2 regions of the Paenibacillus sp. CFBP 13594 genome follow, and region 2 is predicted to be linked to the other one. Evidence: a T-box and tRNA genes for the amino acid it is inferred to sense, from the RefSeq annotation. Region 2 holds a T-box; the other holds one or more tRNA genes.
The links. The T-box of region 2 lies ahead of IFU39_RS29155 (valine--tRNA ligase). A T-box ahead of a tRNA ligase gene usually reads a tRNA of that ligase, here a tRNA-Val.

Region 1 (8,080 bases), on a different contig from region 2:
CTATTGTCGCTCAAGCGATATTGGGCATGGGGCAAAAACTAACTCCTGACCGTTACAGGGCAACCATCGCTATCTTTACTGCTGCGGCGACTCTTATATGGCAGACTGCGTTCACTCCAATCCTTTTTATTGTTATTGCAGGCATAGTAGGCATGATCCATTTTAGAAAAATGACAGGTAATAAGACAGCAGACTTGTCTGTTCCGGTGAATCGTAACTTGGCAATAGTCTGTTTGGCTACGTTCTTTGGAATCCTGATTCTGCTCCCGTTACTCACACCCTTTGATCGTTCGGGATGGCTGTTATTCTTTGATAGCTTCTACCGTTCAGGCTCACTTGTATTTGGTGGAGGGCATGTTGTACTTCCGTTACTGGAACGTGAATTCGTCCCTACGGGCCTGATCAACAAGTCCGACTTTTTGGCGGGATATGGAGCAGCACAAGCTGTACCAGGGCCATTGTTCACCTTTGCCGGCTATTTAGGAGCGATGATGCGTGGGGTTCCAGGTGCTTTGGTTGCAACGATTGCTATCTTTTTGCCAGCGTTCCTTCTAATCGTAGGAGCATTGCCCTTTTGGAATTCTTTATGTAAAAGTTCAAAAACTCAAGGAGCATTACTCGGAATTAATGCAGCCGTTGTAGGTATTTTGTTGGCGTCGTTGTACGATCCACTTTGGACAACTGCGATCCTGACTCCTGTTGATTTTGCACTGGTATGCATGTTGTTTCTAATGCTCGTTTTTTGGAAAGTACCACCGTGGATCGTTGTCGTTGCTGGTGCAGCAGGCGGTACAATCATCAACCTTCTCTAAATAAAAAAGGTACCCGTACACTTGAACACTTTTTTTTCAAAATGTTCAAGTGTACGGGTACCCGATTATTCTAAGCATACCTTTTTTACCGCTTCATGCAGATTATCGATTTATCCTCTTCGTCATTCCAATCGTAAACTTCTCAAATCCCAGTTTTGCGTAGTAGGTTTCCAAACCTTCCGTGCACATCAGTTGTGGAATGACCTTATTTTTCTCGCAATGCTCAACGATTCGTTTCATTAATTCTGTACCTATTCCTTGAGATTGATAGTCAGGCAGAACGCCTACCCCGCATATTATACCTGTTATCACTCCATCTGATATTACACGCCCCATGCCCACTAAGCGCTGCTGATCATAAGCATACATTGCATACCAACTTTGTTTGCACATACGTTCCAATTCATGTTGAGATAAATTCAGCGAATTCCATCCCAAAGATTCATATAGCGTTAATAATTGGTCGAAGCTCTCAGGTGGTTCTATTGAATAATGTATCGATTCTCTCATCAGATACCTCCTCTATCTACTCCATTTTAGTTCAGTTGCTCCAAATATCCACTTTCATCTGTGCACATTTGAAATACTTGGCCTCTGCCTTGCTTGTAGTCAGTTTCAAAAGACATTGCAGTTCTCCATGTTGGAACAAACCACCGCTAAGGTCAGCAGCAACACCACCATACTGATCATCCGCACCAAGCCATACGGACGGTCTCTCGAGTCCAGCTGAGAACTGTAATCCGGTACAGAGCAGCACAGTGAGATTCTTACGGTTCTGTGCCTCATCTCCTGCTACGCCATGTGTGGTGAAGAACACCATGTTTTGATTAAAATCCGTGTACGTTCCATCTGCTTTATAGGCACGGACCATACCATACTTCTGATTTACGTTTTGAAAAAAGGTGATTCCGGCTTTGCTATCCTTTGATTTAATGCCAACCTGAACTGAAATTCCAATGTTCCCGTTTAATTGTAGCGCTTCCAAAGTGATTGCAATTGCTGTTACTTTCGAGCTGTCAATCAGATGTTTCATTTTTAACTCTGCCGTGGCTCCTGCCGTTGTCGGTGTTGTAACGGTTATGGTCCCTCTGTCGGGCAAAGGCTCAAACGTAGGGGTCCCCACCACCTCCACCCAATCCGGTAACGTTCCGTAAAGAAAATCGGCCACAAGCTGTTTGTGAACCTTTCCAAATGGCACGATCTGACCGGCTGCATCACGTATAACCATCTCTACACCCCCACCGAATAGGCTACACCGATATTATGATCGGTATTGTAATACACGTACACTACCCCGTCCATAACGGACACCATCAAGGATTGCATATTGGTCGTTTCCCAATTTAATGCCGGAAAATATATATCTGAAGGTTTGTCCAGCAGTTGACGAAAGTCTGCGCTGATCTTGGCAATGGCAGGCCGAGCTACAGTCGTGACCCCACCGGAAGCATAAGCCGATAACATGCCCAACCACCACATGCTCCCTTTGTACATAAATACACCAGCATTGGGTCTCGAAATGTTTTCATCCGCCGATAAAGTCGCATCATTACCACCCATTAATGGTCTCGGATCAGCTAACCAGCTACGTCCGTCATGTGAATGCCAGATACATTTGCGGCCAAAGTCGCCGCCGCCCATCACCGAAAAACCGATCCATTTGCCGCCATTTCTGAAGCATGAGAAGTAACCGGTATGACCATCACCCGGGAAGCCGGGAGGTTTGTCCAAAATCAAACCCACTCTTGTCCAGTTAATCATGTCTACAGAGGTCGCAAGTGCCGTTGATTGATTGATTCCCAGTCCGTTTTGTTGATAATACATAAAGAACAATTGTTCTTCATCGTTCCAGATCACAAATGGCGTTTCCGTCGAATTCCCAACCACAGTATCGAGATACACCTGTCCGTGTTTGGTCCATGGTCCTGTCGGGCTGTTCGAGTAGGCTAGTCCAATTCCTCCGATATGATTATGGTTGGTAGAATACGTAGCATAATAATCTGCTTTTGCATCAGGGATAAGTCCCTTTACCTTGATCGCCCGAAACCAATAGATTGATTGAAGACCCGCCATTGCAGCGGTATACATAGGATTGTCCATTTTTTTATCAAATTGAGGCGTGTACATCCGTCTGGTTTCTGCATCGCAATAATCATAAGGCGCAACGGCCCTGCTTGCCTTCATCGCTGCGTCGAGTGCTGTCTGAGCAATATTTTCAGTCGTAGACATGGGAACTCAACTCCTTCATGAGCAGGCTATTACCATTTACCGGTCGCGAATATAAAACATCCGAAGTGTCCTTTAATAGGATTGAAAAATCAACAACATTACCCTCATTTGCAGCCGGCTCCTGAGTAATACAAATGATAGGACAAATTCTAGCATTATATGAATACGCTTTCATTTTGTTCATTCCTTTATTTCCTTTACAGTTGTTATCAGCAACTGTCCCTTTCATTGGTACGCCCGGATAATGTTGATCCTTCATATTAATCCCTCCTATTGTTTTCTCCCGATAAGTATATTCATGAAGTTACCTTTCTGTTAAAGCATTATGCCCATCTTGCAGCCTATTATTCTCAGTCTGGTTTTCATATAAAACATAAACAGGTTAACCAATACAAATTGGCTAACCTGTTTGAACGAAGAAACTGCACAACCAACTACTTATTCCTCCGCAAAAAGTGAAGATATGGGATTGGCTACTTTTTTATTGGATTTCTCCTTGCCTTGGTTATCCAATACATAGTACTGGTAAAAGTCGTTCGTGAATCCAATAGACTCCTGTGTTTTCAGCTTAAAAGCTTCAAATGCCGCATCACTCAGATGATCCTCATTCCAGAAATAATGAAGCATCAATCGATTCTGGTTATAGGGATGTTTGATAACGTATGCACCCGCGGCGAGAGGTTGGTTCATGGTATTTTTCCAAGGAAAACCCGTCTGTTTCGTTCGATCAATAATGTTAAATTTTAAAGCCTGCACCAATCCGTTTGACTTGGCATTGCCAATGACAATAAGGTTACTGTTGCCAATCTCTTTTTTCATCTTTTGCTTCAGTTTCTTGCGATCCCGTATAATGTCGTATCTCATACCGGTCATATCAAGGAATCCGGTCAACTGATTAACCATATCTTCCTGCTGTTTAGTTGCAAGCTTACTGACCTGATCGCTGAGCACAATGGTTAATTCCTCGCCTTGAAGGACTTTGTCCATCAATCGATTCATCACTTCATAAGGCAGATTAGGGATCATGCCCATGACAGCCTGATACTGTTGTTGTAACATGTCATGTACATAGGCGGCGGTCTCTTCCTGTGATAATTGGTATTCCGGCTTTAAGACAAAGTTAGGCTGATATAGGGCCATCTGCATTTCTGAACGTACTTCCTTACCAAGCACATCTTCAATGGTGTGAAGCAGCCCCTCTAAAGTTGCATTCTGGTACACGTAGCGTTTGAAATATGTTCTCATGAACTCGTCAAATTTCTCTTCGCCGACGGTACGGTAAAGCTGATAGATCGCTTGTCTTCCCTTCTGATAATATACCAAACCTGCTAAATCCCCAGCTTCATCGTTTGTTGACGCAATCGCCATCTCTACGGGCGCCGTATCAAACTGTACGGATCTGAACCCATTTAACTTATCTCCCTGTTTCTCTGCAAAATACACCATGGAGAAATCGGCAAAGCCTTCATCCAGGAAGGATTCGGTCTCCGAGTTATTACCGATCAATGCATGGAACCACTGATGCGCTATTTCATGAACAAAGGTTGTGTCTTCTTCTGGAATAGCACCATTTTGAATCTGTCCCATCTGGATGAGCCTCGCATACTCCACGGCAACGCCTTGTACATACGTCTCGACAATTCGGAACTCTGGATAGGGATACTTGCCATATTTCTCACTATAAAAATCGATGACCTTGAATGCCTGATTAATGTACCGGTCAACTATCTTTTTCTTGGATGGATCATCGTTGTAATAATAGTATTCCACCGTCAGACCGTTACGGGTAGCGCGCTCCACTTGAAGATTAGGACTGGCAAAGAAAACAAACTCTCTCGTATTCTCGGCTACGGCAGAAACAATTTTACGTCCATGTTCTGTACTGTCTTGAGTGGTGATAGAGCCAAGCATGGCTACCTGATACTCCTCAGGCACATTAAATTGAACTTCAAAGTCCGATGAGGTGTAATAATCGCTCTCAAAAGTTCGACTATACGGTGCCTTGTTCCATTGATGCTTAACCTCGTCGTAAACAGACATCACCGGGAACCAGTGCGCACCATTGATCATGTCCTTGTAGTAGGAAACTCGCTGTGAGCCATAGGGTATATTCAACTGAAACTCCAGTTGGAATGATACAGATTCGCCTGGTTGAACGGGCTCTTTCAACTGCACGGTCAACGCTTGGTTTTCCTTATGGAAATCGAGAGATTGGCTATCTGCTGTTACAGCCTGAATATCGATGCCACCCAGAAAGTCCTCCGCTGTCTTCTCCGGGTGATCTTCACTAATCTTTTCATTATGCTGTTGGTACATGCTCGCCTGTGTAGACTTGGAGAGGTTTGCGTCAGCATATGTATGAAGGACCAACTGCTGGAGGGTATCCTTGCTTGTGTTGCGATACGTTACCTTCTCGCTCCCCTGGATCGTCATGTCCTTCTCATTTAATCGAGCATGGATCTGGTATTGAATCGGGGCCTGCTCTAAAGAGTCTTTCTGTGTGTTATGTATCTTCGTAGATACAGGTGGGACTGCTTCCGCTGCCACAACCCCCATGCTGGCAAGTGGGCTTGTTGCCAGTATTAAAGCCAGTGTACCCGCAATCCCTACTCTGGCTAACTTTGATGTAAATGGGTTTGAATAATTCATTAGTTCTCTCCTTCTCCTGTTCTATGATGACCTCAGAACCAAGTATAGAAGAGGAACCTTACGTTGAATTTATGTTTTATTTAAGTTTTGTTTAAAAAAAGGAAAAGAACATGAAGCTTTCTCAAATCTCATTCATGTTTGTATGTAAAAAAAGAAAAGAAGCCTACATCGTAAGGCTTCTCGTGTATGATCTGTAGTGGGCTCGAACCACTGACCCCTACCCTGTCAAGATAGTGCTCTCCCAGCTGAGCTAACAGATCATGATATATAAATGTTTCCCAATCAAGTAACAGTATCATATCAAGTAACCGTGTTCATTGTCAATGATTTATTTGGTTATAATTCACCCGAAATGGTGCACAATAAAGGAAAGATTACCATTTCTACAACGAGGTGAATTCCCTATGAGAAACTTAACAAAACGGTCAACATCCAATAAATATACATTTACCAAATGCTTCTTTCTCTTTGCTGGGCTTGTGATTCTCAGTACAACCGTTACTGGTTGCAGCTTAGAGAGGGATGAACATACAGTTCAATTCCAACAGTTAAAACAGCCCAATGAAAATGGTGAATCTCTTCCCGTTTGGCTGGACGTATACTCCAAATCTGTAATTCAAGATGTATATTCTCCGCGAGGAAGCAGTGAAGTCTTGCCGTGAAGGTTAACAGATGAATTACTCATCTTCATCCCACTTGCGTGAGTATGCTTTCTTCGTAACGTAATACAACAGAGTAATCATTCCCGCCGACATTAACAAGGTAATGACCATGATGCCTGTCATGCCCATCACTATCCCCTCCTCTCCCAATATGTTCCAGACTTCACTATACAGGAAAAACATTTTTTTGTATAATTCAGTCTGATATGTCGCGCAAGAGCAGAAAGAAGGAATGGAATTGGCAGCTGAGATTAGTTATGTATCGACAGAAGAACAACTGGAGCAAGCCCTGGGAATTCGCCATCACGTTTTTGTGATCGAGCAACAGGTGCCTGCCGAGATTGAGATTGATCAATTTGATGTCATCAGTCCAGATGTGCATCATGTATTGTTAAGTACGGATGGCCAAGCTGTAGCCACAGGACGTCTGATCTATTACAGCAAGGATACGGCCAAAATGCAGCGAATCGCAGTGCTTAAATCTCATCGTTCATTTGGTTATGGACGTGTGCTTCTGCTCGCGATGGAGGAGCGAGCACGTGAACTCGGCTTATCCTATTCTGTACTGGATGCTCAATGTCAGGCACAGAAATTCTATGAAAAACTGGGTTATGAAGTGATTTCGGAAGAACCTTTTTATGATGCAGATATTCTGCATGTTCGTATGAGAAAGAGCTTGTAAAACTTCGGCATTGGCAAGTCTGATCAGCATATGATGCATACTTCCCATGAATTCGGATAGGCTAATCAGGTAAACAGATTCCTATCTCGTCATATAAGGAGAGTGTGACATCATGGATCAAACGACACGCGAGAGTTTCACAGCAGTACAGAAAAATGGTGACGGTGACCTGACAGCTTTTCAGACTTCAGCAGGACGTGTACTGGATTATCAGCAAGCACTTGCAGAAGTAAAAGCTGGTGCTATTGCCGGTGTGAATGTATTTAAAGGCAAGGATGGCGAAATGTACATTCGCGGCGATGCCGACGGTGATCCAACCAACAACCTGGACCAACTTCCCCATTTCTAAAATAGATGCACATGTCGTACATGTGACACAGTAAGCGCCGATCCGGATATCCGGGTTGGCGTTTTCTTATTATGATTAGTAGTCCGTAAAATATTTTACGGAATCACCGGAAGGTTGGCTTTTGCGAATCGGCTGTTGTACCTGTTCCCATGCCTGTAAAATCTGTATACCTTCGAGAGTAGACCGATTCTCCCACGCGATGTGCCCGGTTCGTTCAAGCTCCAGCAAAGACTCATGAATGTAAGCTCTGCTTCGTCCCGTCTTGTTCTCCAGTTCATCCATACGCGGCAGCCTGCGCCGTTGTCCTGTATAGTTCACCAAAATACGTAAAATCTTGCGTTCAAAGTCGTTCAGCATACTTTACCTCCCCATTCAGATCCGTAACAGGACGCCATGCCAGAATACCTTGCTCCAGAAATGTTCGGGGTGAGCCTTCTTTTCCCGCTGATGCTCTAATCATCCCGCCACGTACACTGTTAATTCGAATCTGTCGCTGCGTAATCTGCCCTGCACGATCCATGTAGACAAGCTCCACCATCTGGCCAATATATTTCCCTAGCATAATCATCCCTCCGATAAGAACATTTGTTTGTATTTCATATTATATGCGAACATAAGTTCTTTATTCAATAGTAAAAAAAGGATTTTGTAAAATAAAAAACCAGACCTTCACCTTAATGATCAAGGCAGTCTGGTT
Region 2 (8,080 bases):
CTCTGATTCGTTGGGGAACACGAGCGGAACAGGATACCCTTACAGGTACCCTTGAAGATATAGAAGCGAAAGTAATCGCAGCCAATTTCCAACCACCAGCTGTTATTGTGGTGGGAGATGTCGTCAATCAGCGGGAACAGTTGAAATGGGCAGAAGCGCTGCCGCTGTTTGGCAAACGAATTCTGGTAACCCGTGCTCGCAGTCAGGCGAGTGAACTGGTGAATCGCATTGAGGAACTTGGCGGCGAACCGTATGAGTTTCCGGTCATTGAGACGGTCATGCCGTCCAGTGAATCTGCGCAGCAAAGTGTCAAAGACGCCTTCAGTGCTTTAAATACCTATGACTGGGTGTTTTTCACAAGTGTGAACGGCGTGGAGTTTTTCTTCCGCCATCTGGAACAGGAAGGCAAGGATATTCGCTCGATTCATCAAGCGAGAATTGCTGCCGTAGGACCTTCCACAGCAGATGCTTTGCGCAAACATGGCATCATTGCAGAGGTTGTCAAAGGTCCTTTCCAGGCCGAAGGCATGCTTGAGGCTTTTGAAAGCGAATTGAAGGAAGGTCAGAGAGTATTGCTCCCGCACGGTGATCTTGCACGCACATGGTTACGTGATCAGTTGAGAGAACGGGGACTTCAAGTCACCGAAGCCATCACCTACGATACGATCCTCGCTGGTGAGGATGATGACGAACTGCTTAAGCTGCTTGAAGAAGGTGGTATTCATGCGGTGACCTTTACAAGTTCATCGACGGTTACCAATTTCATGAGTATATTGAAACGTATGGGATTGCAAGATCCACTGCCTTTATTGAAAGATGTGGAGGTTGCGTGTATTGGACCTGTTACAGCGAAGACGGCAGAAGCCGCTGGACTAAAGGTTACACTGATGGCAGAGGAAGCAACGATGGATAGCTTGATCACAGTGCTATGCGACTGGAAACGGACAGGCACCAAAGAAGGAGCTCTTCGAAATTAATACACATGTAATCATGTCAACAATATGAAGCGTGCTGAATTCGATAGGATACCAGCGCGCTTCCCTTTTTGCTCTATTTAACTTTCAGGGAGGTTTTACACGTATGAGTTTTCCAATTGTACGGCATCGCCGTTTACGCCAATCCACAGGTATTCGCAATATGGTCAGAGAGACCCATCTAACCGTGGATGACTTTATTCAACCAATCTATGTGACGTATGGAGAAAATGTAAAATCCGAAATTAAATCCATGCCTGGCGTATTCCGCTTCTCGTTGGATCGTCTTCAGGAGGAAGTAACGGAAATTGCCGAGCTGGGAATTCCAGCCGTGTTATTGTTCGGTATTCCGGAGACGAAGGACAGTGTGGGTTCATCTGGCTTCGCTGAAGATGGCATTGTGCAGGAAGCGACGAGATTGATCAAATCCTGGTACCCGGAATTGCTGGTTGTTGCGGATACTTGTCTGTGTGAATTCACGGATCACGGTCACTGCGGTATGGTACACACCGTGGAGATTGACGGCCACATCTGCGGAGATGTATTAAATGATGAATCACTGGATCTACTCGTGCAAACGGCAGTGTCTCAAGCCAAAGCAGGAGCGGACATTATTGCACCATCCAACATGATGGATGGATTTGTACAAGCGATCCGCGCCGGGCTGGATGAGAATGGATTCAGTCACATTCCGATCATGTCCTACTCTGTTAAATATGCATCCGCATTTTATGGTCCATTCCGTGAAGCAGCAGATTCCACACCACAATTCGGAGACCGTAAGTCCTATCAGATGGACCCGGCGAACGCGCGTGAAGCCTTGCGTGAAGCAGAGACGGATGTGCTCGAAGGAGCGGACATGTTGATGGTAAAACCATCCCTTTCCTATCTGGATGTTATGCGCACCATCAAGGATCAATTTGATCTTCCGCTTGTTGCCTATAATGTAAGTGGCGAGTATGCCATGGTGAAGGCGGCGGCGATTCAAGGCTGGATCGATGAGAAAAAAGTTGCCATGGAAATCCTGCTCAGCATGAAACGCGCAGGTGCAGATATGATCATTACCTACTACGGAAAAGACGCTTCACGCTGGTTGGCTGAGAAATAAAATAAATTATATTAAGGAGGATATTCATGACTGCACAACAAGGTAATCGACGCAATGATGAGCGCTCACGCAGCGCCTTTGAGGAAGCTAAGCAGTACATACCCGGGGGTGTGAACAGCCCTGTACGCGCATTCAAATCGGTGGGACTTACTCCGATCTATGCAGAACGCGGCGAAGGGTCCAAAATCTACGATATTGATGGCAATGTTTTTATTGACTATGTGGGATCGTGGGGCCCACTCATTATGGGACATGCACACCCTGATGTTGTAGAAGCTTTGCGTGAGACAGCCCTCAAAGGAACAAGCTTTGGTGCGCCTACCTTGCTGGAGACCGAGATGGCAAAACTGGTCTGTGAGCGTGTGCCTTCCATCGATATCGTGCGGATGGTTAATTCCGGTACGGAAGCAACGATGAGTGCCATTCGACTGGCACGCGGGGTAACCGGACGCAGTAAAATTCTGAAGTTTGAAGGATCATATCATGGACATGCGGACAGCTTGCTGATCAAGGCGGGGTCAGGTGTTGCAACACTGGGTCTACCGGATAGTCCAGGTGTACCTGAAGGTGTAGCTGTGAATACCATTACGGTACCTTATAACGATCTGGAGTCCGTGAAGCTTGCTTTTGAACGTTATGGTGAAGAACTGGCCGCTGTTATTGTGGAGCCTGTAGCAGGTAACATGGGGGTTGTTCCTCCGGCTTCCGGTTTCCTTGAAGGCCTGCGCAGTTTAACGACCCAATATGGCAGCCTGCTTATTTTTGACGAAGTCATGACCGGTTTCCGCGTAGGGTTGAACTGTGCTCAGGGACGGTATGGGGTTACACCTGACCTGACTTGTCTGGGTAAAGTTATCGGTGGCGGACTCCCGGTTGGTGCTTATGGTGGCCGTCGAGATCTGATGGAACAGATTGCTCCAACAGGACCGATCTATCAGGCGGGTACACTTAGTGGGAACCCGCTGGCTATGGCAGCAGGATATACCACGCTCAAATTGTTAACACCAGAGGTCTATGATCGTCTGGAGACATTGTCTGCACGTCTGCAAGCCGGATTCGAGAAAAATGCAGCTGAGACGGGTATTGCGATAACCATTAACCGTGTGGGTTCCATGGTTTGTCCATTCTTCAGTGCCGTTCAAGTAACCAATTATGATATTGCCAAAGAAAGCAATCTGGATCAATTCCGTCGTTATTTTGCGGCCATGATTGATCATGGTGTGAGTGTTGCACCTTCGCAATACGAAGGCATGTTTGTCTCTGGTGTGCACACAGAGCAGGATATTGACGATACGATTGAGGCGAATCGTAAAGCTCTTCAATCGCTATGACCATCAAAAGTTGGAAACGCCGCGGGGAATGGCTTGAGCTGATGCCAGGGAAAGCCGTGACAGGCAGTTCGGACAAACCGATGGCCGCAGAGCAATGGTTATTGTCTGAACTTCAGTTTCCGGAGAAATTGCTTCGTCAGCTGAAAGCAAACCAAGGAATACAACTTGCAGGGGACCGGCTTCGGCTGGCCCTTTTTGCGTCCCAGCCAATCGATGTTGAGCCACGCTGGGCTGATGTGGATGTATTGTATGAGGATGATTTCTGTCTGGTTATGCACAAACCGGCAGGTATGAAACTGCATCCAGATGGAAGCCGTACCGATCAGGCCATCACGCTGGATCATGTGGTTGCCTCCTATTATGAAATGAACGGAATACAGGCGAGCGTTCGCCATGTTCATCGACTGGATGAGGATACAACCGGACCTGTTCTGTATGCCAAAAATGCTTTTGCTCTCGCCAAACTGGATGAAGCGATGCGTCGCAAAGAGATTGGTCGCCATTATATAGCCATTGCAGGTGGACAAATCCCCCTTGAACTCCACAAAATTGATGCTCCGATTGGTAAGGATAGACATCACAAGCAGCGCAGACGAGTCTCGGAAGGTGGACAGGAAGCTGTTACTCGTGTGGAGATCGTTGAAGTGTGGGAACGAGCAACCCTTGTGCGATTAAAGCTGGATACAGGACGAACACACCAAATTCGTGTACACCTGAGTTACGCGGGACATCCGCTTATTGGTGATGCGTTGTATGGAGGTAGAGCGGATGCCATTGGACGACAAGCACTTCACGGAGAGATGCTTAAGTTTGGTCATCCGTTAACCGGAGCGATGATTGAAGTGAATGATCCTTGGCCATCCGATTTCACACAATTGGCAGAACGTGAAAAGGTGTATTCATAAATGATATAGAGCGAACTTTAATAGTTACACGAGAACGGAGAGGACAGAAATAACGTGAAGAAGCGGAGCGTTCGCCTAAAAGCTTTCTGAAAGAACGCTGCATCGGAAGCATATGCTTCGCCGTTATCCCCGGATTTGCTCTTTGAAGAAGGGAATCAAAAAAAATCTGGGGATAACAGTGATCGGAAGGTTATTCTGTCATCGAGTGGCTAGGTGCAACATTCTCTATTTCGCTTTATATAACAAGGTTTTTCAAAAGGTGGCATGCTCATCTCATTCAAGGCATATAGATGGGGTAACGAAGGATTTGGACCATGGATCAGTCCCATGAGAAGGATCATGGTGAACATATGCCGAAAGGAGGACGCCACCTTTGTTGAATCAACCTTATGGTTTGCGGTTCGATATTTATGAGCGCGTTCATTTGTCTGAGGGAGTCCCTGCGATTGAGGAATTGGAGGAAATTGAACTATACCCGCGCATTCAAGTCATAGGGCAGGATGATCATGCCACGTTAAGAGGGCATCTTTTGCTTACAGGTGCGTACAGAGGAGAAAATGAGGCTTCAGAGGAGCTCAAACATTTCATTCCCGTGGAGATCACAGTGCCTCTGAACCGGGTCAGATCGATTGAGGATATTTCCATCGAGATCGAAAATTTTGACGTGGATCTGTTATCCAATCGTAGTCTGAATATTACTGGCGTTTTGTCGCTGCGAGGCATCGAGGGCTTTCCTGTTGAAGAGCCACAAGTTTGGTCAGCAGATGAATTTACGGTAGTCCACTCACCGGATGCTCAGCAATCCAACCGTTCCGATGAAGCAGAACAGACAGGTAGCGACCCCAACACATTTGCACAAGAGTATCTGCTCCAGCGGAGTGAGGAAGAGAGACTTGCGAATGCGGCAGAACTTGCATATGGTGCCCCGGAATATCATCAGGAATATGCGAACTTATCATCGGCCGAGTCACTTCAATCTGAGGAGCAAAGTGCGGAGTATGCTAACGAAAACAGACAACCTGATGCAGACGAAGATCCCGCATCTCTGACAGAGAATGGAGATGAATTGGCATCCCATGAGCAATACAGTGAACCTTCTCCGATCTCGTCATTTATGGCTGAGACCGCTGATCGGTTAGCTTCTTACCCTGAGTCGGAACCAGTGCTGCCTCTGGAAGAAGAGTCTTTAGCGTGGTCCGAGCCTTCTGGGGATGCATTGCCTGAGGAGCCTAGAAATTCAGATCAAGTAGTCCCAGAGCCTACTGCTCAATCATCTAATGAGTTTGCAGCACCAGATGTACCGGACGCACCAGATGTATGGCATTTCGAATCAGCGAGATCTGTACCTCAGCAGGAGAATCAGGCAGTTGATGTTCCGGTTGAACCACAGGCGGAGAACTGGCAAGGTGTATTCGGTTCGTCCGAAGCAGGCAATGCAGAGGAAGAACGTCCGTCTTTTGAAGCGACTGGGGTAGATGAGTTTGTGCAGAACGAAGCATTTGTTCCTGAACCTGTTGCTGAGACGGAAGACAAGCCGGAGCTGAAGGTTGCTTTTGGCAGCAAAAAGGAATCCGCACCACGACAAGAGGAGGGTGTAGGTATCTCTTCCTTGTTATCCTCTGGCAGATCAGCACGGGATGCTGAAGTAGAGAGAGGCGAAGAGGTTCCAGTCGGTGTGATACAGGAAGAAACGTATGCACCTGAGGATGTGGAATGGAAGAATCTGTTCCTGGGAACGATCGTGGACCAGACGCCATTCCGTAAGGTGAAACTGTGTATCGTCCAGCGGGAAGATACACTGGATGCCATTGCAGATCGATACCAATTGAGCACGAGGGAACTTCAGTTGTATAACCGATTATCTGAACAAGTTGTGGAAGAAGGTCAGATATTGTACATCCCTTAATCCGTAGTTAAAGCCTTCGTTACGACCCGTGATCCCCTTGAGGATTGCGGGTTTTTGCATGTTTCGTCCTAAACCTGCATTCCAGCGCTCTTTATCCGCTGTTGTCAGGTTGACTATCGCGCACGAGCAAGGTATGATGTGTGTAGGTTTTTTGAAGAACAACGTGGAACGGGAGTAGTAGACAGTATGACCTTTCAGAGAGTGGAATTGCAACGCTGTGAGATTCCGCAGGAACCAACTGATCGAAGTCGCCCGGGAGTTGCCTGTTTGAATACAAGGGATAAATGAGATTTATCGTCATTTATTTCTGAGGTAGGATGGGCCGGTAGCAGCCGTTATCTGCTTGAAGTGTCACGTCATGTACAGAGGGTGAAGTCTATCTTGCTGTTGGCGTGAAACAAAGGTGGTACCGCGAAAGCTAACCTTTCGTCCTTTGATGGATGAAAGGTTTTTTTTGTTTTTTTTGGCGAAGATGATGAAGATGAAGTAACGGAGGAATGACACATGTCTGAGGAAAAAAAATCAGCTGCAACAGAAATGCCGACCACTTACGATCCTAAAGCGGCAGAGGACAAATGGTACTCCACCTGGATGGAGCGCGGATATTTCAAAGCCGGTCAACGTAAAGATGCCGAACCGTATACGATTGTAATTCCACCCCCAAATGTGACCGGGATGCTGCACATCGGGCATGCGCTCGACTTTACACTACAGGATATTCTGATCCGCACCAAACGGATGCAGGGTTATGATGCACTGTGGCTTCCGGGTTCCGACCATGCAGGTATTGCTACCCAAACCAAAGTGGAGCAGAAGCTGCGTGAAGAAGGTCTGACCCGTTATGATCTGGGACGTGAGAAGTTTCTGGAGAAAGTATGGGACTGGAAAGATCAATATGCAACTACCATCCGTCAGCAATGGGGCAAAATGGGATTGTCGCTTGATTACTCACGTGAACGTTTTACGCTGGATGAAGGTCTGTCCCAAGCGGTTCGTAAAGTATTTGTTCAACTGTATGAAAAAGGCCTTATTTACCGAGGCAAACGCATCATTAACTGGGACCCGGTGAACCGGACAGCTCTGTCCGACATTGAGGTTGAATATAAAGAGGTTCAGGGTCATTTGTACCATCTGCGGTACCCGCTCAAAGATGGAAGTGGCTACGTTACCGTGGCAACAACGCGTCCAGAAACGATGCTGGGTGATACAGCAGTTGCTGTTCATCCGAAGGATGAGCGCTATGCAGATATGATTGGTAAAGTGCTTGTACTGCCTATCATTGGACGAGAAATTCCAATTATCGCTGATGATTACGTGGATAAAGAATTTGGAAGTGGTGCTGTTAAAATCACGCCTGCGCATGATCCAAATGACTTTGAAGTAGGTCTTCGTCATGACCTGCCTCAGATTACGGTAATGGATGAGAGCGGCACAATGAATGCTGAGGCAGGCAAGTATCAGGGACTGGATCGCAGTGACTGCCGCAAGCAGATTGTTGCTGACTTGAAAGAGCAGGGCGTATTGATCAACATTGAGGATCACACGCATCAGGTGGGACACAGTGAACGTACGGGAGCTGTTGTTGAGCCGTATCTGTCTACACAGTGGTTCGTTGAGATGAAGCCACTTGCAGAGAGAGCGATTAAGAAGCAACAGAGCGGCGAAGGGGTTAATTTTGTTCCAGATCGTTTTGAGAAAACCTATCTGAACTGGATCGAGAACGTTCGTGACTGGTGTATTTCCCGTCAACTGTGGTGGGGACATCGTATTCCGGCCTGGTATGATGAGGAAACGGGTGAAATCATTGTATCTGCTGAAGATCCGACAACGCTGCCAGAGTATGCTGGACGCAAGCT

Region 1: it has a tRNA-Val gene. The T-box ahead of IFU39_RS29155 (valine--tRNA ligase) is inferred to sense a tRNA for this amino acid. The anticodon was not compared.

Annotation. Positions count from the first base shown of each region.
Region 1 covers NZ_JACYVQ010000005.1:366,807-374,886, forward strand. Annotated here, with positions in the region: gene IFU39_RS18260 (chromate transporter) at 1-812, shown strand, start outside; gene IFU39_RS18265 (GNAT family N-acetyltransferase) at 915-1,322, opposite strand; gene IFU39_RS18270 (hypothetical protein) at 1,354-2,040, opposite strand; gene IFU39_RS18275 (hypothetical protein) at 2,043-3,041, opposite strand; gene IFU39_RS18280 (hypothetical protein) at 3,028-3,300, opposite strand; gene IFU39_RS18285 (M1 family metallopeptidase) at 3,480-5,690, opposite strand; tRNA gene IFU39_RS18290 (tRNA-Val) at 5,878-5,950, opposite strand; gene IFU39_RS18295 (GNAT family N-acetyltransferase) at 6,591-7,034, shown strand; gene IFU39_RS18300 (DUF3892 domain-containing protein) at 7,147-7,383, shown strand; gene IFU39_RS18305 (hypothetical protein) at 7,459-7,740, opposite strand; gene IFU39_RS18310 (hypothetical protein) at 7,724-7,945, opposite strand.
Region 2 covers NZ_JACYVQ010000014.1:26,596-34,675, reverse strand. Annotated here, with positions in the region: gene cobA (uroporphyrinogen-III C-methyltransferase) at 1-977, shown strand, start outside; gene hemB (porphobilinogen synthase) at 1,081-2,082, shown strand; gene hemL (glutamate-1-semialdehyde 2,1-aminomutase) at 2,109-3,413, shown strand; gene IFU39_RS29165 (RluA family pseudouridine synthase) at 3,410-4,318, shown strand; gene IFU39_RS33120 (LysM peptidoglycan-binding domain-containing protein) at 4,692-6,224, shown strand; T-box leader at 6,380-6,661, shown strand; gene IFU39_RS29155 (valine--tRNA ligase) at 6,729-8,080, shown strand, end outside.